Regions from separate parts of the Exiguobacterium sp. OS-77 genome, predicted to be linked through region 3. Evidence: riboswitches for the same ligand, from Rfam matches in the RefSeq annotation. Region 3 holds a riboswitch; each other region holds the start of a gene.

What was found. Region 3 has a riboswitch for S-adenosylmethionine ahead of EXG77_RS01830 (carboxylesterase). Riboswitches for the same ligand answer to the same signal wherever they lie in the genome.
Positions count from the first base shown of each region.
Region 1: linked by a shared signal. The riboswitch ahead of metK (methionine adenosyltransferase) and the one ahead of EXG77_RS01830 (carboxylesterase) in region 3 are both predicted to bind S-adenosylmethionine.
Region 2: linked by a shared signal. The riboswitch ahead of mtnK (S-methyl-5-thioribose kinase) and the one ahead of EXG77_RS01830 (carboxylesterase) in region 3 are both predicted to bind S-adenosylmethionine.

Region 1 covers NZ_DF239008.1:809,761-817,688, reverse strand. The annotation lists gene EXG77_RS03970 (HAD family phosphatase) at 1-41, opposite strand, end outside; gene EXG77_RS03965 (peptidoglycan bridge formation glycyltransferase FemA/FemB family protein) at 136-1,170, opposite strand; gene EXG77_RS03960 (MFS transporter) at 1,354-2,532, opposite strand; gene EXG77_RS03955 (class I SAM-dependent methyltransferase) at 2,686-3,285, shown strand; gene EXG77_RS03950 (serine aminopeptidase domain-containing protein) at 3,336-4,040, opposite strand; gene EXG77_RS03945 (GNAT family N-acetyltransferase) at 4,119-4,607, opposite strand; gene metK (methionine adenosyltransferase) at 4,745-5,953, opposite strand; SAM riboswitch class I at 6,082-6,208, opposite strand; gene pckA (phosphoenolpyruvate carboxykinase (ATP)) at 6,443-7,928, shown strand, end outside.
Region 2 covers NZ_DF239008.1:2,723,736-2,736,296, forward strand. The annotation lists gene EXG77_RS13900 (sugar ABC transporter ATP-binding protein) at 1-1,477, opposite strand, end outside; gene EXG77_RS13905 (sugar ABC transporter substrate-binding protein) at 1,474-2,556, opposite strand; gene mtnA (S-methyl-5-thioribose-1-phosphate isomerase) at 2,568-3,617, opposite strand; gene mtnK (S-methyl-5-thioribose kinase) at 3,614-4,780, opposite strand; SAM riboswitch class I at 4,859-4,962, opposite strand; SAM riboswitch class I at 5,168-5,269, shown strand; gene EXG77_RS13920 (2,3-diketo-5-methylthiopentyl-1-phosphate enolase) at 5,340-6,530, shown strand; gene EXG77_RS13925 (2-hydroxy-3-keto-5-methylthiopentenyl-1-phosphate phosphatase) at 6,527-7,186, shown strand; gene EXG77_RS13930 (methylthioribulose 1-phosphate dehydratase) at 7,183-7,803, shown strand; gene EXG77_RS13935 (acireductone dioxygenase) at 7,820-8,356, shown strand; gene EXG77_RS13940 (arsinothricin resistance N-acetyltransferase ArsN1 family A) at 8,481-8,969, shown strand; gene EXG77_RS13945 (MBL fold metallo-hydrolase) at 9,030-9,785, shown strand; gene EXG77_RS13950 (pentapeptide repeat-containing protein) at 9,854-10,492, opposite strand; gene EXG77_RS13955 (DNA polymerase) at 10,669-11,991, shown strand; gene EXG77_RS13960 (YolD-like family protein) at 11,975-12,304, shown strand; gene EXG77_RS13965 (ZIP family metal transporter) at 12,356-12,561, shown strand, end outside.
Region 3 covers NZ_DF239008.1:346,906-359,466, reverse strand. The annotation lists gene EXG77_RS01850 (M20 family metallopeptidase) at 1-473, opposite strand, end outside; gene EXG77_RS01845 (MetQ/NlpA family ABC transporter substrate-binding protein) at 496-1,314, opposite strand; gene EXG77_RS01840 (methionine ABC transporter permease) at 1,334-1,984, opposite strand; gene EXG77_RS01835 (methionine ABC transporter ATP-binding protein) at 1,974-3,002, opposite strand; SAM riboswitch class I at 3,089-3,192, opposite strand; SAM riboswitch class I at 3,442-3,543, shown strand; gene EXG77_RS01830 (carboxylesterase) at 3,611-4,369, shown strand; gene EXG77_RS01825 (transposase) at 4,459-4,605, shown strand; gene EXG77_RS16650 (IS3 family transposase) at 4,715-4,819, opposite strand; gene EXG77_RS01810 (hypothetical protein) at 5,949-6,539, opposite strand; gene EXG77_RS01805 (thymidine kinase) at 7,102-7,716, opposite strand; gene EXG77_RS01800 (DedA family protein) at 7,900-8,550, shown strand; gene EXG77_RS01795 (type B 50S ribosomal protein L31) at 8,587-8,832, opposite strand; gene rho (transcription termination factor Rho) at 8,924-10,297, opposite strand; gene EXG77_RS01785 (C40 family peptidase) at 10,652-11,329, shown strand; gene EXG77_RS01780 (SDR family oxidoreductase) at 11,406-12,173, shown strand; gene glpX (class II fructose-bisphosphatase) at 12,450-12,561, opposite strand, start outside.

The DNA of each region.
Region 1 (7,928 bases), 460 kb from region 3:
ATGACCCCATCCATATCAAAAATAAGACCTCGTTTTTTCAAGACACATCCCCCTCAATTGATCTATCATGATTTCAGCATATCAAAAAAACGACTACACGATGTAGTCGTTTCACCTTCTTCATTTAGTTACTGTTTAACTTGTCGCCATTTGGACACTGGTTTGTCGGTAAGCCGGAAAATAATCCGAATTAGCATCTGACCCGTATCGTATACACAACTGATCGTATACGGCTGGTTGAAGAATCGATTTTCCTTGATGATACTCAAATAAACGGTACCCGGTGTAACGGCATTTACTCTCAAAGAGACTATCCCGTTCTTGATATCCACCTCCGAGATGTTGTTCGACGAGACCGCGTGCTTTCGCCTGAAGAATCGCTTCGTACTCAAGTCGTTGATTTGGGAACATCTTCGCTTCGTCCCGCTTACAACCAATCAAATGACCGTGGGCATATTCTTTTCCGAGCAATACGAGGTACCCTCCAACCGCTTCTCCTTCGATTTCCGCCATCAGCAATATGGGTTCACAAAGCGGGTTCGTTTCCATCAACTGCTCAAAATACGTCGCGGTAAAATAATAATGAGCCGAAGCATTCTTCCGGTCCATCGTTTCATGATACAACGCTACAAAAACAGGTAGGTCGTCTCGCGTTCCTATTCTAACGGTTAAAGGAGAGGCAAGCGATTTGCGAATCATACTTCTCGTCTTCTTATGAAATGTCTGCATGATGTCCTCTATTGAAGGGCGTAAATCGATACTCGTCGTATGACGGATGAAGGAAACTTTCGTCCAGTCCTGCATGAACCGTTCATTACCGGTCAACGGATTAAAGCGAATCATTTCCGAAACGACCGATTCTTGCTCCGCCCACCTTTCAAACGATAGACGTGCATGCTGCATTTCAGTTGCGGTTAAGCGACCGACGATTTCCGGTCCGCCGTAGCCATACGGCGTGATGAGATCTGAATAAGGCGTATCAAAAATCCGACGCTTTAAAAAGGGATAGAACAGTGTTCCCGCATGACCTTCATAACGAAATAACACCGCTTGCTCAGACGGTCTAGCGTTAAGCGTGACGTATTGGTGACTGTAGAAGATATCAAGAGGCTGTTGCTGTACGTGTGTCGTCCAAGTTGCGGCATCTGTGATGAATTGACACCTTTCCATTCGTGCACCTCCAGTCAAAAAGAAGCAACGTTCACATGAACTTTCTTTTCAAGTTCTTGATTAGAAAGTACCCGTTTCTTTGCCGAAATATTCCATATTAATAATGATTTGTTTTATAATTAGCGCATTAATGATGTAAAAAAAAGACAGCGAATCTAATGTCCGCTGTCTTACAGATGATGCTCATGATGTGATTTTAGGAATGGCACGAAGGAATACGACGCCTGCTAACAGAATCAATCCAATCAATGTCAAGAAGACCGCTGACATACCGGATAAATCGTAGATCAACCCTCCGACGGTCGGACTGATCATCCGTCCCGCTGAAGCGGCAATATTGACGTATCCCTGGAACTCTCCTTCTTTTCCGATTGGCGCGAGTCTCGCCGCCATAGCAGGAACCGCTGGCCAGATGAACATCTCACCAATCGTCAAAATGATCATCGCGACGAGGAACATCTTGAAGCCGCCTGCGAACGGAACGATCAGATAAGACAAGAGGAAGATTCCTGTACCGGTCATCAATTGTCGCTTCAAGTCATCTCCAAACCACCGGAGAATTGGTGTTAATAAAGGTTGTGCGAACACGATGAGTGCTCCGTTGATCGTCCAAAGAATAGAGTACTCGGAAATCGTGACACCGAGCGATTTCGTGTGTACGGCAAAGGTTCCTTGCCATTGCACATAAACGAACCAAAGTAAGGCATACCCGATCGAGACGAGCAACATCGTCCGTGCCGCACCGCGCGCAAGGGGTGTGCGTGTCGTTTCGATCTCGTCATGTGCCGCATGCATCCGCGCTGGTGCCTGAATCCAGGATAAACCGACGAACAAAATGATGGCAAAGGCGATGTAGAGGACGAGATTGGCGATGAAGATGTACTGAATCGAAAAGGCAGCGATTTGACCACTGACTGCTGTCCCGAGCGCTACACCGACGTTTTGTGCGACATAAATCGCATTAAAGGCACGACGCCCGCCTTCCGGCCAGATGACACCCGTCATCGCGTAGATCGTCGGAAAAACCATCCCACCGACGAATCCAATCAATCCAAGCATCGCGACGTATCCGAGGTACGTCTGATGAAATAGCAACAAGCCAACGGAAGACAGGACAAGTCCGATGACACTGATGACAAGCGTCTTCTTGCCACCGAGACGGTCAAACGCTTTTCCACCTAAGTAGTTTCCGACGATTGCTAAGGCAGAGTTGACGAACAATGCCATCCCTGCTTTTGTCATCGACTCTCCTAAATATTCATGAATATATAATGTATTAAACGGCCATAAAAAAGAGGATCCCGTCGTATTGATGGCCATCGCAAGGACGAGGATCCAGACCGCTTTTGGTAATTTTGGCATACCTGTGGTCCTCCTATTTCATTCTCAACCTTGCCACTTTACGCAATCCGTCCCCTAACTGTCAAGCTACTTCGCTTTTCGTCAACGAATCAAAAAATGATATAATGCAGAAAGAATCTTGCACATACTGAACCATTACTAGAAAAACAGACTATAGGAACAGGAGTCTATGCCATGTCACTTGCCCGTGTATTACCTTATACGAAACAATTACTCGAGTCCGTTATCGAGCCCGGAGACTGCGTCGTCGATATGACTGCCGGAAATGGACATGATACACAGTTTTTAGCAGAACGTGTCGGTCCAGAAGGAAGGGTTCTTGCGTTCGACGTCCAGGCACAAGCCATTGAGGAATCGACGCGACGTCTCGACGAAGCCGGAATGTTAGCACGCGTCGACCTTTACCATGAAAGCCACATCCATGTCGGTGCCCGTCTTTCGGACGAACAACGTCCTGTCCGCGCTGGAGTCTTCAATCTCGGATACCTGCCTGGAAGCGACAAATCAATCACGACGACCGGAGAAGAGACGCTTGAAGCACTCGATGCCCTCCTCCCGGTCCTCGCTCCCGGCGGTCTTGTCGTCCTCGTCGTCTATCACGGTCACTTGGAAGGAAAACGAGAACGTGACGCTGTCCTCGATTACGTCACAGCCCTTGATCAGCAAGATTATGCCGTTCTCCAGTATCGCTTCTTGAACCAACAAAATCATCCCCCGTTCATCATCGCGATCGAGAAAAAAGTACGCGGATGATGGGCACAAAAAAGTGATGCCCCTTTTTTAGAGGCATCACTTTTGTGATTTCATTCTTCAACAAGCTTAAAGAACAACATTAATTTTTCTGCAAACCGTGTGTTCAACCGTTCGAAACTAAAATGCGGAAAACCGTGTAGACGTTGTAAGTAAATCTGATCGCCACCCATTTTCCGGCATACTTCAAGTGTCAGCTTGACGTCTGCGAACTGATCGTCCGGTGCATAAAAACAAGCCAAGTTCACACGCGGCAGTTTTTTTCGTTCCTCGTCATGTACGACGATCTCTTCTTCGATTTCCCGGTACTGTGCATAGGTCAGTTCACCGATGCGAACGGTATCTTCCGTACTTTGACCAAACGGCAACGTACCGAGTGGCGCATCGGGCCGGAAACGATCGAACGCACTTGCGAAGACTTGTTTGACGCCTCCGAGTTGTTTCGAAGGGTGCCAATCAAACAACGGTGAAATGAATGCAAGGCTTGCTACCGGTAATTCATATTCTTGCAACAGACGATTGACGACGAGTGCGCCCATGCTACAGGCGACGATATGAATCGGTAGCTTGCGTTTCCCGGCTTCACGTAATGCTTCTTTTAACAGTTGACCATGTTCTTCAAACGAGATACGACGTGGGGCGTCGACGAGCAATACTTCATACTCTCGTTCGAGTACCCGAATCAAAGCTTCACTCGGACGGGCACGCAGTTGTAACGGATAGACTAATACGATGATTCCTGTTGGTTGTTCAACCACAAACTCACCTCTTCACTTCATACTTCCTATTTACGATACCTTATTTCAAACGCACACAAAACCGTCCCAAGACGGATTTCACGAGGCGACATGGCGAAGGCGAATGACAGATTCTACTTGCCCAAAGACTTCTTCCGTCATCTCACTGAGTTCTTCAAAACCGAATGAGATCAAGAACTGACGCGCTTTATAGTTACGTGCCTCCACGTATACTTCGAGTGGGACGGCTCCTTGTCGTTCGAGTTCACGGATCAATCGTCGTCCGATTCCGTTTTGCTGATATTTCGGTAAGACGTACAGACGAATGATTTCCCACGTTCCCTCAACATCAATAGCATGAATGAAACCGACGATTTCCTCATCGATGATTCCGACATAAAAATACTCTCCCCGTGCTTCTTCTGCCGTCCGGATCGCACGAACAACCTCCTCTTGCGGATACGCTTCCTGCACGAAATGCGCTTTCGAGCGCTCGGAATAGATTTCTGCATACGTATCCAACCAGGATGTGACGGCAATGTCATGAATACGTCCTGCATCGGCTGGAATAGCTTCGCGTATTTCCATAATCGGAACCCCCCTTTGTATTCATACGAATCGACTCATGTACTTTTACCCTCTTCTAGAAAAAACATTCGTTTCCTGCAAAGTTCCCCGTAAACAAAAAAGTCCGAAAACCCGCATAGGGTTCTCGGACTTTTTGATTATGCGAAACGTTTTGCTTGTTCTTCAAGAACTGCTGCTTTATCTGTTTGCTCCCATGGAAGCTCAACATCTGTACGACCGAAGTGACCGTATGCAGCTGTTTGACGATAGATCGGACGACGGAGATCAAGCATGTTGATGATTCCAGCCGGACGAAGATCAAAGTTTTCAGCAACCAATTCGACGAGTTGTGCTTCAGGAAGTTTTCCTGTACCGAATGTATCAACCGCGATTGATACCGGGTGCGCGACACCGATTGCGTACGCGAGTTGAACTTCTGCTTTGTCTGCAAGACCTGCAGCAACGAGGTTCTTCGCGACGTAACGTGCTGCGTATGCAGCTGAACGGTCGACTTTTGTTGGATCTTTACCAGAGAATGCTCCACCGCCGTGGCGTGCGTATCCACCATACGTATCAACGATGATCTTACGACCCGTCAATCCAGCATCTCCTTGTGGTCCGCCGATGACGAAACGACCAGTTGGATTGATGAAGAATTTCGTTGCTGCGTCGATGTATTCAGCCGGGATGACCGGTGTGATGACGTGTTCTTTCAAGTCAGCTTGAATTTGCTCAAGCGTAACTTCTTCCGCGTGTTGTGTCGAGATGACGATCGTATCGACACGAACCGGCTCGTTGTTCTCGTTGTATTCGACCGTGACTTGTGTTTTTCCGTCCGGACGAAGGTAGTCGAGTTGACCGTTTTTACGCACTTCTGCCAAACGGCGTGCGAGACGGTGTGAAAGCGAGATTGGAAGTGGCATGAGTTCTGGTGTTTCTTTCGTTGCGTAACCGAACATGAGACCTTGGTCTCCTGCACCGATTGCATCGATTTCTGCATCAGACATGCTACCTTCACGTGCTTCAAGCGCTTGGTCTACACCAAGAGCGATGTCTGCTGATTGCTCATCGATTGATGTCAATACAGCACATGTGTCCGCGTCGAAACCGTATTTCGCGCGTGTATAACCGATCTCACGAATCGTTTCACGAACGACTTTTGGAATGTCGACGTAAGTGGATGTCGTGATCTCACCTGCAACGAGAACGAGACCTGTTGTAACAGAAGTTTCTGCCGCAACACGCGCGTTTGGATCCGCTGCGAGGATTGCATCAAGAATTGAATCCGAAATTTGGTCACAGATTTTATCTGGATGACCTTCAGTGACTGACTCCGACGTGAATAGTCGGCGATTAAGGTTTGTCATGTATGACCCTCCCAAAAAAGAATTTGACGGTGTACTCATTTCCCCTAGTTGAGTGGGACGGTAAAATGAAAAAAACCTTTCCAAGTCCAAAAAATGGTCAGGGAAAGGTTGTGCGTTCTTCCTTTACCCTCTTATCGTTCGAAGTGTTTACTTCGCTTCAGGAGAGCACCTTTTCCCTCATTAATATGTGAATTAATGTAGGACGGTTGCCGGGTTTCTTCGGGCCTTGTTCCCTCCACCTGCTCAGAATAAGAGTATCCGTTACGAATTACATGATATAAAGTTGTAACTACTCTGTCAAGCAAGGTTTCAAATTCTAGTCGAAACTTTTTGAAAGAGATGTTAAACTGTTAATGCTGAAAGCGTTTCCAGATAAATAGAAATCAGCACTAGAAAATGATTGCTCTCTCTTTAGTATGTCATATATAATAAATGTGTCATACTAAATACAGTGAGCCAAAACCAACGTAGGGGAAAGGTGGGGTCAGGATGCCGATGACGGTCCTGAATATCGAAGAACTACTCAAGAAAGAGCATGTGTTCAAACAACTATCTGTTGCTGAACTTGTCGAACATGCGATTCGAAACGAAGAAGGTGTCCTTGCTGAGAACGGCGCATTATCTGTAGAAACGGGGAAATTTACAGGTCGTTCACCAAAAGATAAGTTCATCGTCCGTGATTCTTCCTGCGAGTCTCACATTGATTGGGGTCATGTCAACCAACCAATGGATGGAGACAAATTTGAACAATTGTTGCAAAAGGTTCTTCGTTACATGAACGAAGCTGATCATCTCTACTACACAGAAGCTGCTGCTGGAGCAGATACGCACTTCACCCTTCCGGTCCGTGTGCTCACACAATATGCTTGGCATAACCTGTTTGCCAAACAACTCTTTTTACGCGAGTATCCTGAAGTGGCTGCCTTCGAACCGTTCACGGTCGTCTACGCGCCACATTTCAAAGCAGATCCTGCCGTTGACGGAACGAACTCCGAGACGTTCATCGCGATGTCGTTCGAACACCGAATCGTCTTGATCGGTGGAACGGAATACGCTGGAGAAATCAAAAAGTCGATCTTTTCCGTCATGAACTACCTCTTGCCACAAGAAAACGTCCTTTCGATGCACTGCTCGGCAAACGTCGGACACGAAGGCGACGTCGCCTTGTTCTTCGGTCTATCTGGTACTGGTAAGACCACCCTTTCAGCCGATGATAGCCGTCAATTGATCGGTGACGATGAGCATGGTTGGTCGCACGATGGTGTCTTCAACATCGAAGGCGGATGTTACGCGAAGACGGTCAATCTATCGCGTGAAAAAGAACCGCAAATCTTTGACGCGATCCGTTTCGGAACCGTCCTTGAGAACGTCGTACTCGACGAAGCCCGTCATCCTGATTACGATGATACATCGTTGACGGAAAATACGCGTGCTGCTTATCCGATTACGGCAATCGATAACATCGCTGTTCCGTCACGCGCTGGTCATCCGAAGACGATTGTCTTCTTGACAGCTGATGCGTACGGCGTCTTGCCCCCGATCAGCAAATTGACGAAAGAACAAGCGATGTATCACTTCCTATCAGGATATACATCAAAACTCGCTGGAACAGAACGTGGGGTCACGGAACCAGAAGCGACCTTCTCGACGTGCTTCGGTTCACCATTCCTTCCACTGATGCCTGAAAAGTATGCGACGATGCTCGGCGAATTGATTGATCGTCATGGTGTTACCGTTTATCTCGTCAACACGGGCTGGACAGGCGGTGCTTACGGAACAGGTAGCCGCATGAAGCTATCGTATACACGGACGATGGTCAACGCTGCCGTTAACGGCACACTTGCAACGATTCCAACAGAAGAACACCCGATCTTTGGACTTCATATGCCGCTCGAAGTTCCTGGTGTTCCAAGTGAGTTACTCAACCCGGTACGCGTCTGGTCGAATCCGGACGAATACGACACACAAGCGCGTT
Region 2 (12,561 bases), 2.4 Mb from region 3:
ACAAGGTTTCTTCTGATGTATCCGCCGTCTTCGTTTCATGGACGATCCGTCCATCGAACATGACGTAGATTCGGTCCGTGACGGTCAAAAGTTCATCCCATTCACTCGTCGCGTAAAGGATCCCTTTTTGTTGTTGCGCGAGTCCGTCAATCAGACGATAGATATCTTGTTTGGCTCCGACGTCGACACCTTTTGTCGGTTCGTCCAAGACGAGTACAGAAACATCGGTCAGTAACCATTTTCCGATGGCGACTTTTTGTTGATTCCCACCGGATAGTTGACCTACTTCCTGTTTCACGTCTGCCACTTTAATGCCCAGCTCCTTGACCCATTGCGATGCCTGATCTGCTTCTTTGCGACGATTCATCAGCCCCCAACGGTTGACGAAATCATGAGCTGCCGCTGCTGTTAGGTTTTCTGCGACAGAATCGGCAACGAGGATCCCTTCTTTTCGTCGTTCTTCTGGAACGAGACCGATCCCCGCTTGAATCGCAGCTTGTGGATTGCGAAGGCGATGGGCTTTTCCACCTATCCGAACCTCCCCTTCCTGAAACGGACGATCACCGAACAATGCTTTGCATAATTCCGTTTTACCGGCACCGACAAGACCCGCGATACCAACGACTTCACCTGCTTGAACCGTCAAGGAGATATCGTGGACGTCCGCATTCGTGGCACTCTCGACCGTCAGTACGTTCGTTGCATTTACCTGTGACGTTTTCGCAACAGACGTAAGCTGACGCCCAAGCATTTGCTCAACGACATCTTCCTTCGTGATGTCTGTCAAAAGATGTCGCGAGATGAGTTGACCGTCGCGCATGACCGAGATGGAGTCGCAAATCTCATATAGTTCCTGTAAACGATGCGAGATGAAGATGATCCCAAGCCCCCGTTCGGCTAAACGACGCACGACTGAAAAGAGATGGCTTGTTTCCGCCTGACTGAGCGGTGCCGTTGGTTCATCTAAAATCAAAAAACGGCGTTCTTGGACGAGGGCGCGAGCAATCAGTACGAGTTGCTTTTCAGCAAGCCGCAACTCCTCGACACGTGTCTTGACGGAAATATCCGCCTGTAATGTTGCTAACGCTTCTTTGGCACGCTGTATGTAACGGCGTTGGGATACGAAGCCAGTCATCGTTCCGTCCGTCAACAGATCGAGACAGATATTCTCAGCGACCGTCAAATACGGGACAAGCGCCACATCGACCTCTTGTTGGACGAGGTCGATTCCAATCTGTTTCGCATCACGCGGTGACGTGATGGTCAACTCCTTCCCGTCGAGACGGATCGTTCCTTCGTCCGCTGTTTCCGCTCCGGATAAGACTTTCATCAACGTCGACTTACCGGCACCATTCGCACCGACAAGCGCGTGGATTTCACCGGATTTCACTTCAAACGAGACTTGTTTTAAGGCTTGCACTCCCGGAAACGCCAGTGAAATCCCGGTCATCTTCAAGTGATGATTGGTAGACGTCATTGTTTCTTATGGACGTCACGCAACCGGTCCATCCACGGTTCATTGAATTTGTCCGATGTACTCCATCCTTTGATGATCGTATCGAGATTGTACATCGTCGTGTCCTGCTTCAACGCCTTCTGCTCCACGAGTTTCGCGTCGAGATCAAAGCTATCCGGTGTCTTCTCGCCAGCGATTTTCTTAGCCAGTAATCGCATGTCCGTTTGTCCAATCAAGAATGGATCCACCGCACTCGTCGAGACCCAGTTACTGCCTTTTTCACGCATCAGGTTGATATCCTGATTCGAGACATCGATCGAGATTAGCGGGATTTCTTGACGTTTATTATCCTTGAGCGATTTGTAAGCCCCTTTTGCGACTTCGTCCCACGCTCCCCAAACCGCATCAATGCTTCCTTTCGGATATTTCGCGAGAATCGCATTCATCTTCGTTGCGATATCCCCTTGGACATCTTGGAAATTTGTCGGTCCAACTGTCTCAAGCGTTTTGATTTTACCGTCTGCTTCGTACGTCTTATAGATTTCCTGACGACGATCGAGCGGGGCAAAACCTGGTCCGAACCAAAGTTTGATGACACGGACTGGCTTTTTGTCCGTCACCTTCGTCACTTCATCAAGCGATAGCTTCGCGAGTTGATGATCGTTTTGGAACGTTTCCGTCACACCTTTTAACGCCGTTCCTTTTTTCTTCGTGACCGTATCGAACGTCACGACCTTCAGCCCTTTGTCGACCGCTGGTTTAATCATGTCATAGGCGTAGTCTTCCTTACCATGCGAGATGATGAGCCCATCATAATCTTGCTGAATCGCTTGCGCGACAAGCTCCTTGAACTTGACGTCGTTACCTTCCGAAATGAACGTGCTGACTTTAAAGCCAAGCGCTTCGCCTTCACTTCGTGCGCCATCAAGGAATTGTTTCGTATGGTCGTCCGATGCTAGGTTGCGGATCACGGCGATCTTGACGTCTGATTGAACCCCTTTTGGTACATCCTTAACGACCTTCGTCGTCGTGGCTTCTCCATTCGCACAAGCCGCTAGTAACAGTGCCGGTGCTAGGACGGCGTAAGCTAGTTTTTTCATGACATATCTCCTTATCCGAGGGGTTGAAGCCCTGTTAATTGTTCAATCGTTTCTTCATTCGGTTGCGTGATGACACCAAGTTCGGTGATGATGCCCGTGATGAATGTGTGTGGTGTGACATCAAACGCCGGATTGAAGACAGCGACGCCTTCCGGTGCTGTCGCGACACCTTGGACAGTCGTCACTTCTTGCGGATCACGTTCTTCGATTTCGATCGCGTCTCCGGAAACGAGCGAGAAGTCGAACGTCGAGAGCGGTGCTGCGACGTAAAACGGAATACCAAAAGCTTGCGCGAGCAATGCTAATTGGAACGTCCCGATTTTATTCGCGGTATCTCCGTTTCGTGTAATGCGGTCGGCACCGACGATGATCGCATCGATCTGTTTTTCTTTCAGCGTATGGGCGACCATGTTGTCCGTAATTAACGTGACATCGATCCCGGCACGTTGAAGCTCCCATGTCGTCAATCGTGCTCCCTGCAGTAACGGTCGCGTCTCACTCGCAAAAACGGATAATTCAATGCCGCGTTCTTTTGCGATGTAGAACGGCGCAAGTGCTGTTCCATAAGCAGCGGTCGCAATCGATCCAGCATTACAAATTGTTAGAATCCGGTCGCCTGACTGGAATAATTCCAGTGCATGAATCCCGATTTGACGTGACGTCTGCGCATCCTGGTCGTATAAAGCGACCGTCCGTTTTTCCAACCGTTCGCGAATCTCTTCTACCGACGTCCCGTCTTGAATGATTGGATTCAATTGATCGAGGACATTTCGCAAGTTGACGGCCGTCGGTCGTGTCGCGAGTAACGTCGCCGATGTCTCAAGCAAGGCTTGCTTGTAGACCGGAAGCGCCGCTTCAAACCGGTATGCTTCTTGAACGAGCACGAATCCCCCAAATAAACTGATCGCAGGTGCGCCCCGAACGCGCAGTTGTTTAATCGCCTCAACGGCTTGCGCGAGATCAGCAATGACTTCATAGTGCTCTTCCTGCGGTAGACGTGTCTGATCGAGAATCGTCAAGACACGGTCTTCGTAACGGATACTTTGAACGAATGTAGTCATCGGCTAAGTTCCTCCGTTACGTCAAAGTTTCGTAAATCATCGAATGTCCGACATTCTGTACGGCGTTTGATTAACGCTGTTCCTAGACGGAGAGCGTGACGTTTCCGCTCTAAGCGTTCCGTCGTTGAATTGATTGATTCTAAATCAGCGACCAGTGCTAGACCGATCGTCCGCCGAATCAATTCGCAACCGGCGAAGCCAAGGGCATCCTGCAAGATCGTGCTCAGTACATCATCGACGAGTCCTGGTGCCTGGAACGGTTCGACGGCTTCCCGTTCCCATAAGGCACGGAACGTTGAAGCGAACGTCAGCCAGAACGTATCGATATCCTTGATTCGGGCGTCACGTCGTGTAGGGTAATCCGGATATGCCGCGAAGAATAAGTGGGCGATGAACTGTCCGACATCGAATCCAAATGGACCATAAAAGGCGAATTCAGGATCGATGACTTTCGTTTCCGTCGCTGAGGCGAAGATGCTTCCTGTATGTAGATCGCCGTGCAGCAATGCATCTCCTTTCGTGATGAAGAGCGCTTCGAGTTTTGCGACTTCGCGTTTCAACTCATCGTCTGCCCATAGACGTGCCACCTCTTCTTCGAGTCCGGCTTCAATCTCGTTCGTCTCCGCGTCATGAAACGGATCCGTGAAGATTAATTTTTCCGTGATGTCGCACAAGTCTGGATTGTAGTACGTTCGGGCGACACGTTTCTTTTCAACCGGACCAAGCGCAAAGTCCGATGTATGGAATAACGTCCGAGCGAGATAAGAACCGATATGTTCCGCAAGCAACGGATACTGTTCACCTGCGAGTAAACCGCTTCGAACGATCGTCAAATGTGAAAGATCTTCCATGACCGTATACGCCTCTTCGTGACTAGCATGAAAAACACGTGGTACGAACGGTACGGCATGTCGCGCGAATTCACGGAGTGCGGATTGCTCGATCCACGCTCGTTCGAGCGATAACGGCCAGCTCTCCCCGACGACCTTCGCATATGGTAATGCTTGTTTTAAAATCAAGCGATGTTCGCCTTCTCGAATCCGAAAGACGAGGTTGAGGTTCCCGTCGCCAATCTCTTCTGCTTCGACGGCTCCATCGCCGATCAGTCCTAATGTCCGAACACGATCAATCGCGTCCTGTTCTGTGAATGCTTTATATGTCATCTCAGTTTCCCCCTATGTGATACACGAAAAAGCGCCTCTTTTCGTCATCGAAAAGAGGCGCAGAAAAGTCACTGCGTCCTCTTATCTCTCAGACGAAACGTCTGTTGGATGTAGCACCGTGCCTAGTGGTCGGTTGCTGCGGCGTCATCGGGCCAATTCCCTCTGCCAACTCGCGATAAGAGTCGTATGTAGTTGTCGTGTGTGATATTGATTTGAATCTTACGCAATCGACTTCCTCGCTGTCAAATCGAAATCAAGCAGAAACGGACATCATTTTTAAGTCATCTATAGAAAGAGTATTTCCAAAAAAATAAATTTTCTAAAAATAGTTTGACAAGTCACGATTCTCATGTAAAAATTGCAATTAGATTTCACAATTTCATCCAATTCTTATCAAGAGCAGACGGAGGGACAAGCCCTACGATGTCGCAGCAACCGACCTTTTGGCACGGTGCTAATTCTTGCAGCTACTAAGCTGACAGATAAGAGTCCACGTTCGAATCATTCATGGTCTCTTGTCGCTGACGAGAGACCATTTTTTTGTTGAAGGAGGAAAGACATGGCTTATATCACTGCTACTTATCAATTGACTGCCCGTGATCGACTCGAGCAGCGCGCTGAACAACTCGCGCTTGGTCTGACAGTCGGTTCTTGGACGGAACTGAATCATCTCGAACAACAACAACTCGCCTCGTTCAAAGGGGAAGTCGTACATACCGAAGAGCGCGATGGCAAAGGATATATCACGATTCGTTATCCGGAACATAACGTGTCGCGCGACTTTTCTGCGATTCTGACGACCGTCTTCGGGAAACTCTCACTCGACGGTGAAATCAAATTAACGGAATTGCTACTACCCGATACATTTACGTCGGACTTTCCAGGTGCGAAATTCGGGATTGAAGGGGTCCGTTCCTTGATCGGTGTCGAAGATCGCCCATTATTAATGAGCATCTTCAAAGGAGTCATCGGACGCGATTTATCGTTTCTTCGTGATCAACTCGAAGGACAACTCGCTGGTGGGATTGATCTCGTCAAGGACGATGAGATCCTATACGACAATCCATTGACGCCAACGATTGACCGGGCACGAATTGGACGTGAGGTCATCGACGCTCACTTCCACCGGACCGGTAAACGCGCGTTATATGCAATCACACTCAGCGGTCCCGTCTTTACGCTCAAGGATAAAGCCAAGCGATTGATTGACGCTGGAGCGACCGCTTTCTTGCTGAATACCTTCACATACGGACTCGACGTCTTACGCGAACTGGCAAGTGATCCGGAAATCAACGTCCCAATCTTCAATCATCCGGCCTATAGCGGTGCGTTGATCGCTAGCCCGAATCACGGAGTCGCAGCTCCTGTCTTACTTGGCACATTACCGCGTGCTGCTGGAGCAGACTTGACGCTATTCCCGTCGCCTTACGGCAATGTCGCTTTGCCAAAGGATGTCGCCCGTGGTATCGCGGTCGAAGCGACCCGTCTCGGTCAGACGAAATCGATCTTCCCGGTTCCTTCAGCCGGTATTCATCCTGGACTCGTCGCTCAACTCGTACGGGACTTCGGGATCGATTCCGTCATCAACGCCGGTGGCGGCGTACATGGTCATCCGCAAGGTGCTGCGGCTGGTGTCACCGCTTTCCGTCAGGCACTCGATGCGGCACTCGCAAATGAATCCCTATCGACGGCAGCATCGCGTCATGAAGAATTACGGATCGCCCTCGACGCTTGGGGGATCAAGTCATGACCGTACGGATTCTTTGTGACTTCGACGGTACCGTGACGACACAGGATAATATCATCGCACTCATGCAGGCATTTGCGCCAGCGAGCGACTTCGAACCGTTGAAACAAGGTGTACTCGACCGGACGTTATCGATTCAAAGTGGTGTCGGGCAAATGTTCGCACTTCTGCCATCTGATGGGAAAGCGTCCTATCTTGACTTTTTACTGGAGCGCGCCGTCATTCGCGACGGATTTTCGGAGTTGCTTCAGTACAGTCGTCGTCAAGACATCGATTTCTCGATCGTCAGCGGCGGAATGGACTTTTTCGTCGAACCGATCTTAGCGCCATTCCTTGAGCAGGAGCGCATCTATTGCAATGTCGCAAATTTTGACGGTCCATTCGTTCATATCGATTGGCCACACGCCTGCGATACCCATTGCACGAACGGGTGCGGCTGTTGTAAAACGTCCGTTGCTCGGACACTACGTAAAGACGGTGACGTCATCATCGTCATCGGCGACTCGGTGACGGACTTCGAACTCGCAAAACAAGCGGATCGTGTCTATGCCCGTGATTATCTGATCACGTTGTGTGAAGAGAACGATATCGCCTATACACCGTTTGAGACGTTCCATGATATCGTTCATGATTTAACACGAGCGGAGGTGACAACATGACATTCATGCGACGCTATGAAGAGCTACGCGCCATCAAACAAGAGCTTGCGGCTCGCGATTGGTTCCCTGGTACGAGTGGCAATCTCGCCATTCGGACATCCGGTGTCCCGGTTGAATTCCTTGTGACGGCAAGCGGAAAAGATAAACGGCAGACGACTCCTGACGACTTCGTTCATGTCGATGCGACCGGTCAATTGATCGGTGAGCAATCCGGGCGTCCTTCTGCTGAGACATTGCTCCATGTCGAAGTGTTCAATCGAACGGACGCCGGTTGTTCCCTGCATGTCCATACGATTGCGAACAATGTGATTTCGGAACTCTATGGCGATCAAGGCAGCATCACCTTTTCCGGTCAAGAAATCATCAAGGCACTCGGACACTGGGAAGAGGATGCGACGGTCACGGTACCGATCATTCCGAATCATGCGGACATTCCGACGCTTGCCGCTGCTTTTGCACCTCATGTCACAGCAGACAGTGGTGCCGTCCTGATCCGCAATCACGGAATCACGGTCTGGGCACCGACCGCCTTTGAAGCAAAGAAACACCTCGAAGCCTTCGAGTTTTTATTCAATTACACGTTGACGTTGCAATCATGCCGTCAATCCATTCATTAAAAGGAGGAATCATCTCATGGCAACAGTCTTATTCCAAGAAACAAACACACGGTATACGGATCAAACGGAAGTCGCTGACTTCCTTGCGTCACGCGGCGTTCTTTACGAACAATGGGACGTTTCGAAACTTCCAGCGCCTCTCGTTGAGAACTTCACACTGACGGATGCAGACAAACAAACGATTCTCGATACGTTCGCTCCCGAAATCAAAGACGTATCAGAACGTCGTGGGTATCAGACAGCTGATATCATCTCACTTTCGGATACGACACCGAACCTGGATGAGTTACTCGTCAACTTCCAGAAAGAACATCATCACACGGATGATGAAGTTCGTTTCATCGTTAGCGGTCATGGCGTCTTCGCGATCAAAGACGAAGAAGTCGGCTACTATAACATCGAACTCAATCCTGGTGATTTGATTTCCGTTCCTGTTAACACACGCCACTACTTTACGCTTCAAGACGATCGTAAAGTCGTTGCTGTTCGGATCTTCGTCACGACAGACGGCTGGGTTCCGATTTATGAAAACGAGACGTCAACGGTCTCTTAAGAACGATATAAGCGCTGATTTCCTTTATGTGAAGGAAATCAGCGCTTTTCTTATCGCACAAACATATCACTACATTGATACGTAACCGATATAATGAAGGAAAAGCGATGAGGAAGTGAGCGTCATGCATATTCGTCCCGTAACGGAACACGACTTATCAGCGATTCTCGCCATCTATAACGAAGGCATCGAAGATCGAATCGCAACGCTTGAGACCGACCAAAAGGACTTATCCTTCATGACCCAGTGGTATGTAGAACGCACCGATCGATATGCCGGATATGTCGCTGAAGATGACACAGGTGTCCTCGGCTTCATTTCCCTCGATCCGTATAATCCGCGTCCTGTCTACGCATCCGTCGGTGAGATTTCGGTTTATATCACCCGGACTCATCGTGGACAAGGGATTGGCACACGTTTGCTTGAAACGGCTGAGCAACACGCCCGTGATCATCAGATGCATAAACTCATTCTCTTCACCTTCCCATTCAATAAAATCGGACAAAAACTCTATATCCGCTCCGGGTTCCGGATCGTCGGAACGTTTAAGGAGCAAGGACAGTTGAACGGCGAATATGTCGACGTCATGGCGATGGAGAAACGCTTGCGATAGGATTCATTGAATGCCAGACGGGGAATAGTCAATCCGAGTCATTGAGAGAGGATGAACCTAATGGATATTCAACAAATTCGCAATGCAACACTCGTTGTCACGTATGCCAATCAAGTCTTACTAATTGATCCGTTCCTCGGCGAAAAAGGCAGCTTGCCTCCCTTCGGTCAAACACCGAATGCCGTCGCCAATCCACTCGTCGACTTACCGGTCGATGTCAAGACACTGCTCGATCCTGACGCCATCTTCGTCACGCACCTGCACGCTGATCATTTCGATGATGCTGCTAAACAACTATTACCCAAGCATTTGCCACTCTATGCGCAGCAAGAAGAAGACGCGCAGCACATCCGAGAAGCCGGCTTCACGAACGTCTCTTCCTTCGATTCCGGTGTGACGATTGGTGATATTCAAATCCATCGAACAGGTGGACAGCATGGTGTCGGTGAAATCGGCAAACGGATGGGACGTGTGTCTGGGCTCGTCCTCACCCATCCGGACGAACCAACACTTTATATCGCAGGTGATACGATCTGGTGCGACGAGGTCGCGCATGCAATCGAACAACATACACCCGATATCATCGTCGTCAACAGTGGAGCCGCCCAGTTCTTGACCGGAGAGCCGATCACGATGTCACAGCGTGATCTCCTTGCCGTACACGAAGCAGCGGCGGAAGCAACGATCATCGTCTCGCACCTCGAGTCCGTCAACCACTGTCTCTTGCGACGTGATATGATTGCTGACTTTTTAACTGCTTTCCATCTCTCTGCCCATTTCCTGATTCCGGAGGACGGCGAAACGATGTCATTTTAAAAACAGTAACCTTCATCAAAAAGAAGTCCTGCTTTTCGAGTAACAATCGAAAGCAGGACTTCTTTTTGTTATGGGATGACAAGGCCTAACAAGCGAGCAAAGGCGACTGCTTGCTCTTCCGTAATGACAGCGCCTGGTAAAAATCGCGGATCGATCGTAATACCAGAGAGTTCCGTCTGCCGGAGGTCGAGACCTTTTAACGGTGTTTCAATCCATTGGCTATCTGTAAGCCGGACCGCTTCGAGTTTCCAATGGGTCGGCTTCACTTCGAAGAACTGTGCTTCTTTCATCGTCGTTTCGCTCCAGTGTTGATGACGGACCGTACTGCGAATGAACTGTGCGTAATCCGCAAGCCCTTCCTGAATCGTTAAATGGTCAAGCGTACAATCTTCAAACTGGATGCCCGTCATCCGGCATCCGACGAAGGACACACGGTGAAAACGAGTTTCTTGGAAGTGACATCCCGTTAAGTCGCATTGCTCAAAACGAATATCTTCGAACGAACCACGGTCAAAGGTCAGATTCGCGAACGAGACATTTTGAAAACACACTTGATAGGCATCGATGCGTTCTGTCAGTTCACTCGGCATCGACTCTTTCTCATAACGCGCTCCTTTTAGATACGGGTCATCGATTTCGACTTGATCGAACGTCTCTGGCTGAAGCGTCTTCGGTAATTCTGGTAATCGGATAACGGTCTCTTTCAATGAAGGTTCCCCCTTTTTTCTCTCCCTTAGTGTACCAAACTCCTTTTATATGAGGAGAAATCGTTCGAATTCCCCTTTTTTCAACAGTTTTTATTTTGAGACACTTTGAGACCATGCTATAGTCAAGGAAAATCAAAATAAGAACATACGTTCTTTTATGTAAAGGAGTGATTCAGATGTTTCCTTCCGTCGTTTTACCACAAGATAAACGTATTTTTTGCGTCGACAGTGTGTCCTTCTACGCCAGCTGTGAATGCCAGTATCGCAATCTTCCTCCCTTGACGACACGCCTGGCGGTCGTCTCCGATTTAAAACGAAGCGGATCCGTCATTCTCGCTGCCACCCCTGCCTTAAAAGCACTAGGAATCAAGACAGCCGGTCGACTGTACGAAATCGAGCAATTGCCATACGCTGTTCGTCGTACGATTCAACTCGTCGAACCACGTATGCTCGCTTATATGAAGACGTCGATTCGTGTCCTGGATGTCCTGCACCAATTCGCCCCACCTGAAGCCATCCGCGTCTATTCGATTGATGAAAGTTTCATTGACATGACCGGAACCGATCGCCTATTTGGTTCCGACCTGCAAGCTGCCCTCAAAATTAAAGAAGCAATCCTGAAACAGACCGGCATCCACGTCCGGATCGGGATTGGTCCAAATAACGTCATCGCGAAACTGACGCTTGATTTAATCGGGAAAAAAGAAGGCATCGCGCGATGTGGATATGCTGATGTCGCACGACGTCTTCATGACTTTCCGATTCGGAAGATGTGGGGAGTCGGACACCGCATGGAACAACATCTGCAGATGATGGGGATTGAAACAATCGGTGATCTTGCCATGCGCCCTGTCGAAGAGTTACACGAACGCTTCGGTGTCATCGGTGCCGAACTGTGGCATCACGCTTGGGGACTCGACGCGTCACCGACACTGCTCCCCCCGCGTCATCTGTTCGAGAAAACTCCTCAACGGACGATTGGACACGGTGTGACCTTAATGCAGGACTATTATCAGTTCGAACGCATCCGGAATGTGCTCAATGAACTGGTGCAGGATGTCGCCGCACGTTGCCGCTTTTCGAATCAAGTCGGCTGGACCGTTCACATCGGTGTCCGTTATTCTCGAAACGTCGTCCGAAGTGGCTTCTCCCGTCAAGTGCGGTTGCCTTACCCGACATCCGATGAACGCATCATTCTGCGTCACGTCTTACAATTGTTCGAACCGAATTGGCTCGATGGGGAACCTGTTCGATTTTTATCCGTTGCAGTGGGGCATTTGACTGCCGATCAAGGCACCTTACAGTTGTCTTTGTTCGAGGATAATGCACGGCTCTGGAAACGGCGACGGTTATTAAAAGCAATGGATGTCGTTAACCTCCGCTACGGAAAAGGAACGATTCGCCTCGCTGTCTCGTTTCTTGATACGAGTGTCGCCAAACGTCGCCTTCGTTTTGTCGGCGGTCATCCGGGAGGTGATCTTCATGACAGCGTATCGTGATCGGGGAAATTTAAAATGGATTCCTTTTCTCATGCCGGAACATTTGCAATTGCTGCGGGAATACTATGTCCAGATGCATCAGCTCGACTTGCCTGAAATTGATGAACAGTTGCAAGAATCATGGCACTTTCTGCTTCAAGAAGCTTTAATAGAAGGAAACGAACTTGAAATCACGTATTATAAGGAAAGTAGCTACGTGACGGTCGTCGGTTTCGTCGAACGATTAGAACCCGAACGTTCCGTTCTCTTTCTGCGCGGACGTGAAGTCATTGAAATTCCCTTCACACGAATCGTCCGGATCGAAAACGGGTAAGCTCTCATACAGATGGATGCTTTAAATCGTGCCCGGAAAGAAGGAATAGTCATGTTGGATTGGTTTACTTCTCTCCCCGTCGTCGTGCAAGCACTGCTTGCCGGAATGATGACGTGGGGGTTAACCGCACTTGGTGCGGCACTCGTCTTTGTCTTTACGACGATTGAAAAACGCGTCATGAACATGATGCTCGGTTTTGCTGCCGGCGTCATGATTGCCGCGTCGTTTTGGTCGCTGCTTGCTCCTGCGATCGAGTT
Region 3 (12,561 bases):
GCTGCATCGATTCCTTCCAGTAACTGATGTTTGACGAAACTGCCTTTCGCACTGCCGTTCGGTCCACCTTCCTCGGCTGGTGTTCCAAGGACAACGACACTCCCGCCGACTTCATCGAGCACTTTACTGAGCGCGATCGCCGCTGCGACGCTCGTCGTGCCGATGATATTATGACCGCACGCGTGACCAATACTCGGCAACGCATCGTATTCAGCAAGAAAGGCAATCGTTGCGCCTGGTCGGTCGCTCGATTTCTTCGCGAAGAACGCGGTATCATGCCCCGCGACGCCGAGTTCTACTGTAAAACCTTCCGCCGTTAGACGCTCCGCATGGAGCCGCGAAGCAAAGAATTCCTCGTTCCCGATTTCCGGCGTTGCATGAATCCGGTGACTTGTCTCAAGATACGATTCCCGTTTTTGTTCGATATCCTGTTCAATCGTCTCTATCCATGTCGTGCGTACTGGTGTCGTCATACTGTCCACTCTCCTTTTGAAATTATTCGCCGATGTCGCTCAGTGGAACGAACGTCGGGATCGTACTGCCTTTGTATTCTTTTTTGATGAAGGCCGCGACATCTTTTTGTTGATACAGCGATGCGATTTTTTTCAGTTCTTTTTTGTTCTTGTCTTCCGTCCGTGTCGCGATGATGTTGATGTATGGTTTTGCTGTCTCGTTCTCATGAACGATCGAGTCCTTGATCGGGTTGAAGCCAGCGTCAACCGCGATGCCATTGTTGATGATAGACGCCGCGACGTCCGGTAAGACGCGTGGCGTTTGTCCGGCGACGATCGGAACGATTTTCAGCTTCTTCGGATTCTCGACGATCTTATCGACCGAACCGTTACCATCGAAGTCGTCCGGTAGCTTGATCAGACCTGCTTCTTGCAGTAACAAGAGGGCGCGTCCCATGTTCGTCGCTTCGTTCGGAACAGCGATTTTTCCGCCATTTGGAATATCTTTGACATCCTTGTATTTATCCGAGTAGATCCCCATCGGTGCGATGACAGTCGTCGCAATCGGCGATAGCTTCAAGTTATGTTCTTTCTTGAAAGCGTTGAAGTAGGAAATCGTCTGGAAGGCATTGGCGTCGATCTCACCCTCAGCCAGTGCCATGTTCGGCTGGACATAATCGGAGAACTTGACGAGTTCGATTTTGATGCCTTCCTTCTCTGCTTTTTTCGCGACATAATCCCAAACTTGTGTGTCTGAACCGCTGACACCGAGCTTGATCGTCTTTTCGTCTTCTCCTGATGCTGCGCACCCGGCAAATAAAATCGTCGTGAGTGTTGCTCCAATTGCTACTGCTTTTTTCATGGCTGAATCGCTCCCTTGATTAATGTCTTCTGATTTTTCGTGCGACGATGTTGCCTGTCGTCTGTAAGCCTTGGACTAAGATGACGAGAATCCCGACCGTGATGATCATGACTTTCGTATCAAACCGTTGATAGCCGTAAGTAATTGCTAAGTCACCCAAACCGCCGCCACCGATGGCGCCTGCCATCGCCGATGCCCCGATCAAGCCGACCGTCGCGATCGTTAAGTTCAGGATGAGTGAACCGAGTGCTTCCGGTAGGAGGAAGCGGAAAATCGTTTGAAACGGTGTCGCGCCCATCGCTTCTGCTGCTTCAAGAACGCCTTTATCGACTTCGAGTAAAGAACTCTCGATCAGACGCGCCATGTACGGTGCAGCGTAAAAGACGAGCGGAACGATTGCGGCTTCTGTTCCGATCGATGTCTGAACGATCAAGCGCGTCAACGGGATGATCGCGACGAGTAAGATGATGAACGGAATCGAGCGGAAAATATTGACGATACTGTTGAAGAACGTGAACAACGGAACATTTTCAAGTAACGCTCCTTTTCGCGTGACGACAAGCAGGATACCGAGTGGTAAGCCGATCAAGGTCGAGAACAAGAGCGAAACGGATACCATCGTCATCGTCTGCAAAAATGCTGTCCAAATATCACTGTAGTTAACTAGCATCAGCGAGCACCTCCTCAACGGTTACCTGTGCCTGATCGATGTAGTGTAAGGCACGTTTCACTTCAGCCGGCTCACCAATCAACTCGACGAGCAAGGTGCCGAACGGCGTCTCCTGCAACTCCGTGATGCTACCGTGCAGGATATTGACATCGACGTCGAAGCGTTTTGCGACTTGCGACAAGAGTGGTTGTCCGGTGTGATGTCCAAGGAAGTGAATCTTATAGATTGGATGCGCATTTCGCGACTCGATCAACTGACGAATCGACGCTGGAATCTCGTCATGCATGACGGACCGTACAAAGTTCCGTGCCGTCTCGGTCTGCGGATTTGAAAAGACATCAAAGACCGTTCCTGACTCGATTAGCTTCCCAGCTTCGATGACGGCTACACGATCGCAAATCTCCCGGATGACGCCCATCTCGTGGGTAATCAAAAGAATCGTGATCCCGTACTCTGCATTGATCCGTTTTAATAACTGAAGAATATGATGTGTCGTCTGGGGATCAAGTGCTGACGTCGCTTCGTCACATAAAAGGACGGAAGGTTGCGTCGCGAGTGCCCGGGCGATACCAACGCGCTGTTTCTGCCCACCCGACAATTGATCTGGATAATGATCCGCCTTGTCCGCGAGATCGACGAATTCGAGCAACTCCGTCACCCGACGGCGAATCTCATCTTTCTTGACGCCTGCGAGAACGAGTGGTTTTGCAACGTTCGTAAAGACCGTGTTCGCATTCAATAGATTGAAGTGCTGAAAGATCATTCCAATCCGTTGTTTTGCTTGGCGTAATTTTTTCGGAGACAGTTGCGTTAAATCTTCCCCATCGACCGTCACCGTTCCTGACGTCGGTCGTTCTAACAGATTGACACAGCGGAGCAGTGAACTTTTCCCGGCACCGCTAAAGCCGATGACACCAAAGATTTCGCCTTTCTCGATCGTCAGGTCGACACCGTCGAGCGCTGCAATCGTCTGATCTTTCGTGACGTACGTTTTTTTGACTTGATGAAATGCAATCATTCCGTTTTCCCCCTTCATTCAACAAAAAAGGTCCCTTCTTGAGAAACAAGAAGAGACCTGGATCCGCACAGTGGCAGAATCCACTCCACTCATCTCTCAGACATCTGTCTGATGGAATTGGCACAGTGCTCATAATGAGTCTGTTGCCGAGGTTTCGTAGGGCCAGTCCCTCCACCTCTCTGGATAAGTATTGCGGTATGAAATTCGTATGTGTGTTGTTGCGTTGTTGCTTATGTCGTAAAACTAATTTTTACATTACGGGTCGAAACTTTAAAAGTCAACCAACTTTGCAAAAATAATCCATTTGGCGCATATCGATGGATTTACAAGTTATGAATTAGCTTAATGAACGGATCACGATTCGTCAAGAAAGATTTGACAAGTCATTTTTGGTCGTGCTACCATCGTTTCAATGATTATTCCGACAATTCCAATATGATATTTATCAAGAGTGAACGAGAGACCTGGCTCTATGACTTCACGGCAACCTGCAATTTGTAAGGTGCTCCGACCAGCAAAGCGCGGCTTTGGATGATACGGTGAAAAACTCGTGGGCGTCCAAGCAGTGACGTCGACGAGTTTTTTTCATGAATGGAGGAAAAATAGTAATGATGAACTATCCTGTATTGACTGGTGCTGAAGCGTTTTATTTTCAAGGTGGATCGATCGGCATTCTAATCTGTCATGGTTTTAACGCCACTCCGCAAAGTGTACGGGACGTCGGTGAGGCATTCGCTGCTGAAGGTTTTACCGTCTATGCCCCGCGCTTACGTGGACATGGAACGAACGTCCGCGAGTTCGAACAATCGACTGCTCGATGTTGGAAGCAAAGCCTGCAAGACGGCTATGAACGTTTACAAGAAACATGCGATCAAGTCTTCGTCATCGGTCAATCGATGGGTGCGACGCTTGCGCTGTCGCTCGCCGCTGACGGGATTCCGTTTGCCGGCATCATTACGATCAATGCCGCACTCTCCGTTCCATCCTATGAATCACTTTCGTTCGAGGACGGTCCAGAGTATTTACCGGAAGGCGCACCGGACATTAAGCGAGCAGCCTTTGAAATCATCTATGATCTTGTTCCGAGCCGTTGTGCGTTCGAACTTGTTCGCCTAATGGATGAAACAAAAGGACGCCTTGGATCGATCCTTCTACCGACATTGATTCTTTACTCAGCGACCGATCACGTCGTTCCACCTTCGAGCTCGGATTATCTGCACCAGCACATCGGAACAAATGATAAACGAAGCTACTGTTTACTGAACTCGTATCACGTTGCGACACTCGATCATGATCAGGATTTGATTGTTCGTGAGACGATTCGCTTTATCGAACAATCGTGTCAGTTTTCGCAAGAAACAGGCTGAATCAAAAAAACAGCTATTCGTTTCCATATGGAAGCAAATAGCTGCTACAGATTGTAGGCAAAGCGTATTTTTTCTTCTAATGAGAATGATTGCGCTTTGTTCATTTCGAATCGTTTCCAAGGACAAGCACCGACCTCGTTCTGTTAATCAAGATAGCGCTTCTTCAATATGTATTCGGTATTCCTTGCATGCGACGTACCATCAAAGAGATCAAGACTAACATGACATCCCATTAGGTTTTAGGTTTTGGGCTGAAAGAAAAGGTGCCCCCTATTTCTCTATATTCGGGAAGGACTACGTCCGGTAGACTGATCCAGCAATATGAGATACATATAAACACCTTGATTAGGCTGCCAGTACACCATATCTTTTCGGTGTCAGGTAGCCTAATTTTTCTTGGATTCGTTCTTCGTTGTAGTAATTTAAGTAGTTGATAACGAGCTCAGAGATCTCATGGTCTCTTAGTGAATTAAATTTGACGTACTGGAACTCCTCGGACTTTAAAATGGAGTGAATGATTCGATAACTGCGTTGTCCCAACAGTTTCCTCTCCGAGACATACTACTTATTTTTGATACCTTACTTCTCCATGATCTCTTTCGTCGTTAACTCACCACTCAGCTTTCCTTTGACTACTGCCCAATTTATTTCGCTTGAATATACGTTTTTGCCCATGCAAAAACACCTCCGATGTTAGTATCTTTTAAAAATGTACCACTCCGAAAGTGTTTTTTATGGTCTCAAAATTTTAGGTTCGCCCACGGTACGGACGTCTTTGAGAGTGCTTTTTTATCGTGTCCTCACTCAAGAGGTCAAAGCTGGGTTCGTCGTCCATTCGGTCATCTTTATCGACTCTACCACATATCAAGGCGAACACAAACAAACGGAAGTTCAAGAAAATGCTCGTTCGACGCGCTATCCAATAGTACAATGACGCATTAGATCAAGACGTCAACGAGGATTGGATCTTACATGAAAAAAAGCTCCCCCCCGCCAAGACGAAGAGCGTGGAAGAATGTCAGATAAAGGAGAGTACAGCAGCTCCGTGGAGTGAAAAAACGATGCTTACTTTCATTGCATGAACCCTAAAAAGATTTCGAATTAGTCCTGGGAATCCACATTTTTTACATTTAAGTAGTCAATACATACAACAACCCCTCATTTCAATTACGAAATGAGGGGTTGTCTACAATCTGAAACTCCCATATTTAATTATAGGATTTTTTTGCTCACCTTTTTCTTTTTTAGCTGCTTCAAAGTTAAGATAAATGGTACACCCAACAGCTGCGATTAAAAAGATTATCCCGTACCCTATTTCAAAGTTAAAACCATAATACAAGATTGCAACTGTGACTAATACAATCAAAACTAATCGTATACTAGATTTGTGGTGTTTACTCATTTGTTTACCTCCAATTCCTTACATCAACAGTTATCGTTGTTTGATCTTTTCAATTTATCCATTAAACAAATCCTTCAAAAACACTATACCTTACACCAAAAACCTTCGAAAGGTTAAATGCAAATAATAAAAAAACAATAAGAGATTTCAATTGATGAATCTGTATTGTCTTTTTAATTACTTATATACTCTATGTTTAGAGTTGGCTAACTTAATGCACTTATAATTCATATGACCGTACGTAGTCAGTAGTCCAGCTAAAGTTAAGCTTGCTCCTTTTGTAAGCAAAAGTCTTAGTCCTTTTTTGAAATCACCTTCGAGAAGTGCTGCGACAATTGCTGCAACTCCTGTTAGACCGTATTTATTTTGGATATATTTCTTAGCGCAAGCATCTCGAACTGCTTTCCACTTAGGATTGATTTGACTAGAACTAGCTGCCGCCATCATAGATGCTTTACTAGAATTTGAAGATACTTTTTCTTCAATTGGATCATTAGTTAGTAATCCAAGTTCTTTCAATTCTTTTTTTATCTCTGTGTATTTCCGATTACCTTTTAATTCTTTTTTTAATTGTTCTTCATTCACAAAGACAGTACCATCTTCATTTGTAACAGAACTACGACTTACCGCTTCCATGATCGCGACAGCTTCTTTTTCACTTAATTTTTTTTCGACAGCAGATACATTTTTCATTGGAATATTTGCAATAAACAAAGCGAATACTAAAGCAACCATCAAAAATTTCATCCATACATTATTTGATTTCATCCAAATTCCCCCTGTTTTTGTTTTTCTGATTGACCTAAAACCAAAATAATACATACCCAGAGGTTATCATATCCCAAAAAATGTAAATGATTTTTATATGTTTTTTAGATTACAACTTTGAAAAACATTGACACACGCTGTGCTACAATAGTATCTTCCTGGAACAAGGTGTGATTTTTTCATGATTTGCATGATATCAGGAAAACCCTATGCTAGCACGTTGAGTGATACTATTTTTCTCTTATGCTCTTTCTCGTCATTTTTGAGTATTTTTCATTTTAAGTCGTACTTTAGTCCTTGTTATTGTAATTGCATCGTATTATAACTCACAGTATCTGACTCACGATAAAGAACTGTTACAAGTAGTAATTAGTTACTTTATTCTTTTAGTCCTAGCTTTCTTTATCATTCATCTCGAGTTTAAAAAAGTGACTAAAAGAAGCTGAGACTTAACTAGCTGAGTTTAACGAAAAAAAAAAAAGAATCGCCATCACTCAGGATGTGCAATTCCTTTTTATCATCTGTAAAACTGAGTTATATCCCAGCCTTCGCCTTTTTTCATTTATCGTTCTTGGTGTTGCACCGATTGGAGCGGCTTCGGTTTTCCAGGTACCTCATGGCAATGACGGCAACGTGGCTCATACGATTCCGACGCTCCGACTAGGATGATCGGATCATCGTAGTTCGCTGGTTTCCCGTCAATCAAACGTTGTGTCCGGGAAGCCGGATCCCCACATGAAAGACAGATCGCTTGTAGCTTCGTCACGAATTCTGCACGCGCCAGTAATTCAGGCATTTTCCCGAATGGCTCTGCCCGGAAATCTTGATCAAGGCCTGCACAAATGACGCGTTTTCCGTCTTGTGCGAGTGCTTCGATGACTTGTACGATCTCATCATCAAAGAATTGAACTTCATCAATGCCAACGATTTGTGTTTCTTCTGCTACTGCTGCATAGAGATCACGACTCGTCGCCATCGGAATCGCTACGACAGAGTTGCCAACGTGAGAGACGACATGCTCTTCATGGTACCGGTCGTCGATTGCCGGCTTGAATACTTGCACGGGCAGTTTGCCATACTGCGCCCGTCTGACACGACGAATCAACTCTTCCGATTTCCCGGAAAACATACTGCCACAAATTACTTCGATCCAGCCGTACTGATTTATTACATGCATCATCGTCCGACACCGTCCTCTAAAAATAGTCACTTTAACGAGTATAGCTCGAAACGGTATCGAGAAAAAGGGTTGACTTCCGGAAATCAAAATTCATTTTTTCTTTCCCTAGAATTTTTGTCCTTTCATTCCAACTGTCCCCTATTTCCTGTACACTGAAGAAGAAGATTCTCACGAAAGAAGGTGTCCCCGATTCATCATCTCTTACATGACATCCTGCACCAATATGGTGCCCTTGGTCTCTCCGTCCTTCTCGCAGGTGGTATCGTGGGATTGCCGGTTCCTGATGAGACCCTGCTCGTTTTGTCCGGATTTTGGATGCATCAAGGCAATCTACCACTCGTCGGTACGATTCTCGCCGCTTACGCCGGCAGTTGCATCGGGATGACGATCAGCTATTTACTCGGATTAAAACTCGGTATGCCACTACTACACCGCGTTGGACCGAAAATGCGTATCTCAGAAAAACATATTCTTTCCGCTGAAGCCGGTTTTCGTCGTTACGGAAAATCGGTCTTGATCATCGGTTACTACATACCTGGTCTCCGCCAACTCTCTGCCTTTTTTGCAGGCGTCTCAAAAATGCCGTTTCGCGTTTTTGCGAGTTATGCGTATACAGGTGCCTTGATTTGGATCAGCGTGTTCTTAGGTGCCGGTTACTTCGTCGGCCGCCATCTCTCGTTCCATAAAGTCATGGACTATGTCTTGGCACATCCGGAAGTCATGCCCTATTTAATCGGGATTGCTGGCGGAATCGCCTTCTCGTTCGTCTTGAAGACGTATCTCACTTATCGTTCACAATTCAGTCTATACAAAAACAGCCTGCTTCCTTAATGGAGGCAGGCTGTTTTTTTAAGAACCAACAAGTAATTACTTGCGGCCGTATTTTTTGTTGAAGCGATCGACACGACCATCTGCCGCGTTGAACTTTTGACGACCTGTGTAGAATGGGTGCGAGTCTGAAGACACATCCACACGGATGAGTGGGTACTCGTTACCATCTTCCCAAGTGATCGTTTCGTTCGAAGAACGAGTAGAACCGCTTAAGAATTTGTACTCAGTCGTTGAATCCATAAATACTACTTTGTTGTAGTTAGGGTGAATTCCTTGTTTCATGGTTGATTTCTCTCCTTCCGCCCTGGTTCATTTGCTGAGCCAGAGTAAGTTACCTTCCTATACTAAACGATTTTTTTATGCGTCGCAATAGTTATTTTTCTGTCGTCGTTTCCTTCTTGACGGTACGTGGTTTAGCTGGCGCGCGTCGAACCGCCTTCTTCTGTTCTTTCTCAAGTACGACGAAAAATTCTTCATTATTTTTCGTATCACGAATCTTACGCAGGAACGTATCGACGAACTCGTTCGACTCGTTCATCGTCCGGCGAATCGCCCAAAGCGCATCAAGCTGCTCTTTCGGAAGCAACAGTTCTTCCTTCCGTGTACCGGACTTCCGAATGTCGATCGCTGGGAAGATTCGACGCTCTGACAACTTACGATCGAGATGCAGTTCCATGTTGCCAGTTCCTTTGAATTCCTCATAGATGACGTCATCCATGCGCGATCCTGTCTCGACGAGTGCTGTCGCAAGAATCGTCAAACTACCACCGTGTTCGATGTTTCGCGCTGCACCAAAGAACCGTTTTGGCTTATGGAACGCAGCCGGATCAATTCCGCCCGAGAGCGTCCGACCACTTTGCGGTACCGTTAAGTTATAGGCCCGTGTTAGACGCGTGATCGAATCCATCAAGATGACGACATCCTTCTTGTGTTCGACAAGCCGCATCGCCCGCTCGAGGACCAGTTCAGAAATTCGGACGTGGTTGTCCGGTGTTTCGTCAAACGTCGAGCTGACGACGTCTGCTCCTGGAACCGAACGCTCAATGTCCGTTACTTCCTCAGGTCGCTCATCAATCAAGAGAATGATTAGTTCGACATCCGAATGATTCTCCTGAATCGAGTTTGCGATTTCTTTAAGGAGTGACGTCTTCCCTGCTTTTGGCGGTGCGACGATCAAACCACGTTGACCAAATCCAACCGGTGCAATCATATCCATGACACGAACGGATAGATGGCGTGGTTCTGTCTCAAGTCGCATCAATCGGTCCGGATAAATTGGTGTCAGTGCCGGGAAAAATAACCGGTTACGGGCAGTATCCGGTGCTTCACCGTTAACGGCTTCCACGCTAAGTAACCCTTGGAACCGTTCGTTTTCCTTCGGTGGACGGACTTTACCTGTGACGACATCACCATTACGTAGATTAAAGCGTCGGATTTGAGATGCTGCGATATAAATATCTTCAGAGGATTGGGAATAATTGATAGGACGAAGGAAGCCAAAGCCACCATCGTTTTGCATTTGTGGATTGCCAGGGATGACTTCGAGTACCCCTTCGAGGAAATAAAGACCAGTCGATTCAGCCTGTGCTTTTAAAATCTTGAACATCAACTCGCGTTTACGGGCTTCCCGGTATTGTGGGACATTTTTCGTCTTTGCGATTTCATAAAGTTCTTTTAATGTCAGTTGGCTCAATTGAGCCAGTGTATAGGAACGTTCTGGTTTATCTTTTTTATCAGTTGTTGGCATGTTCTTCACCTATTCTTTATAAATTCAACTGCATTCAGCATACTTCCATACATACATCAGGAGGTATGTAATTTTATTCGTGAACTAAAGGTATCATATTTTTTTGAATTCGTCGTCAACAATCCTTTGCGTTTCTTACTTTGTAATATTCAAGGATATTATTTCAGTTATGTTACAAAAACATCTGTTTTGTCTTCTAACTGAAAAAACGTTTTCAAGTGTGCGCATGCTAAGATATTCCTGCAGACAAAATTCTTACACAGTTGTAAGGTTCACTGCTTAACCAAACACTTAATGATTTCATCATATAACTTACGGACGCAACACACTACATTAAACGGAGGAATTCTTAACATGAAACGTTTTCTAGCATCGATCGCGACAGCAGCCTTAGTGGTTTCAGGTTTTACATCAGTGGGTACAGGTAAAGTTGAAGCAGCAACAGTCACGAAAGTCAAGATCACGGACAACGGTCTTCGTGTTCGGACAGCACCTTCTACGAAAGCAAGCATCGTCGGGAAAGTCAACGCTGGTCAAGTCTTTACATATAAAGGCAAGTCAGGCAGCTGGACAAAAATCTCATACGGCGGCAAAACACGTTATGTCTTCTCACAATACACAAAGACATACAAATCATCTTCAAGCGCTAAAAAAACAACGAGCACATCTTCTAAACGGACTAAAATCCTAAGCGAAGCAGCAAAACATAAAGGTACACCATATGTATGGGGCGGAACGACGACTCGTGGATTCGACTGCTCTGGTTTCACAAGCTACGTCTACAAGAAAGCGGCTGGTAAAACATTACCACGTACGTCTTCTTCACAATATTCTTCTTCTAAGAAAGTCAGCGTTTCTAAAGTACAGCCAGGAGATCTTGTCTTCTTCTCACACGGTAGCGGCATTCAACACGTTGGGATCGCAACAAGCAAGTCAAGCATGGTCAACTCAGAAACAGGTGGCGTTAAATACTCAAGCTTCAAATCAGGGTACTGGGGTTCACGCCTTGTCGGCGCAGGATCTTACCTATAATTCATCATCTCAAAGCGGTTGAGCATTGGCTCGATCGCTTTTTTTCATCGAATCGATTACAGGAGGAGGAAATCGGATGCATGTCTTAATCACAGGTGCTTCAAGAGGTCTTGGTCGTGAATTTGCTTATCTGCATGCCAAGCAAGGGGATCACGTCTTGCTCGTCGGACGCGATGCGACAGCACTCTTCGAAACGAAGTTCCATGTCGAGCGACTCGGGGGAACGGCAACCGTCTTTCCGTATGACTTAACGCAGCCGACGCATCGTCTCGCACTATTTCGGGCAACGGAACAGATTCCGGTCGACTGCGTCATCAACAACGCCGGGATCGGCGTCTTTGGTTCTTTCCTTGAGACCTCGTTCGAAGACGAGTCCCGGATGATTGCCTTGAATATCGAAGCATTAACACACGTAACGAAGGTCTATGCCTCTCGCATGAAAGCACAGGGAATCAAAGGACGTATCGTCCATCTCGCATCAACGGCTGCGTTTGAAGGTGGTCCATGGCTGAGTGTCTACTACGCGACAAAAGCCTATGTCCTTCATTTCTCGGAAGGCTTGACGGAAGAACTCGCACAAGACGGGATTCAAGTCAGCGTTGTCTGTCCAGGCGCGACCCATACCGGTTTCGAATCAGCAGCAAATCTTGAACAGTCACGCTTGTTCTTGCGACCTGGTGTCATGGATGCTCCGACGGTTGCGCGCATCGCCTACCGCGGCTATATGAAGGGGAAAACGTTCATCGTTCCTGGCTTCGGGAATGCCTGGTATATCTTTTCGACGCGTTTTCTACCGCGTCGGTACGTCACCCGACAAGCAGGAGAAGTTCAGCGTCCACGGTGATAGTTATAATGTTCATTATTTCAATATTTATGACGTTCATCCTCAACTCCTACAGGAAAAGGAAACGAGTTCAACGTTTCCGTCAGGGTAAGGTAAGACCCGACATTTCGCATAAGTTGCGAGATGTCGCGGCTTACCTCCCGCCTGAGTAAAGTGAGGATATGAACGTTATCAGTTTTAAACATCATCAAAAAAGAGTTGGCCTTCCGGAAATTATCCGCAACACCAACTCTTTTTGTGTGGATTCAGACGTCCTTTTTGAGGAGTCGTCCTATTTTACTTAATGACAAGCTTCGGTTTTTTCTTGAACGAGTGAATACCTTCGACGAAACGCACCGTTCCGGATTTTGCACGCATGACGACAGAGTGTGTCTGACCGCCTTGTGCC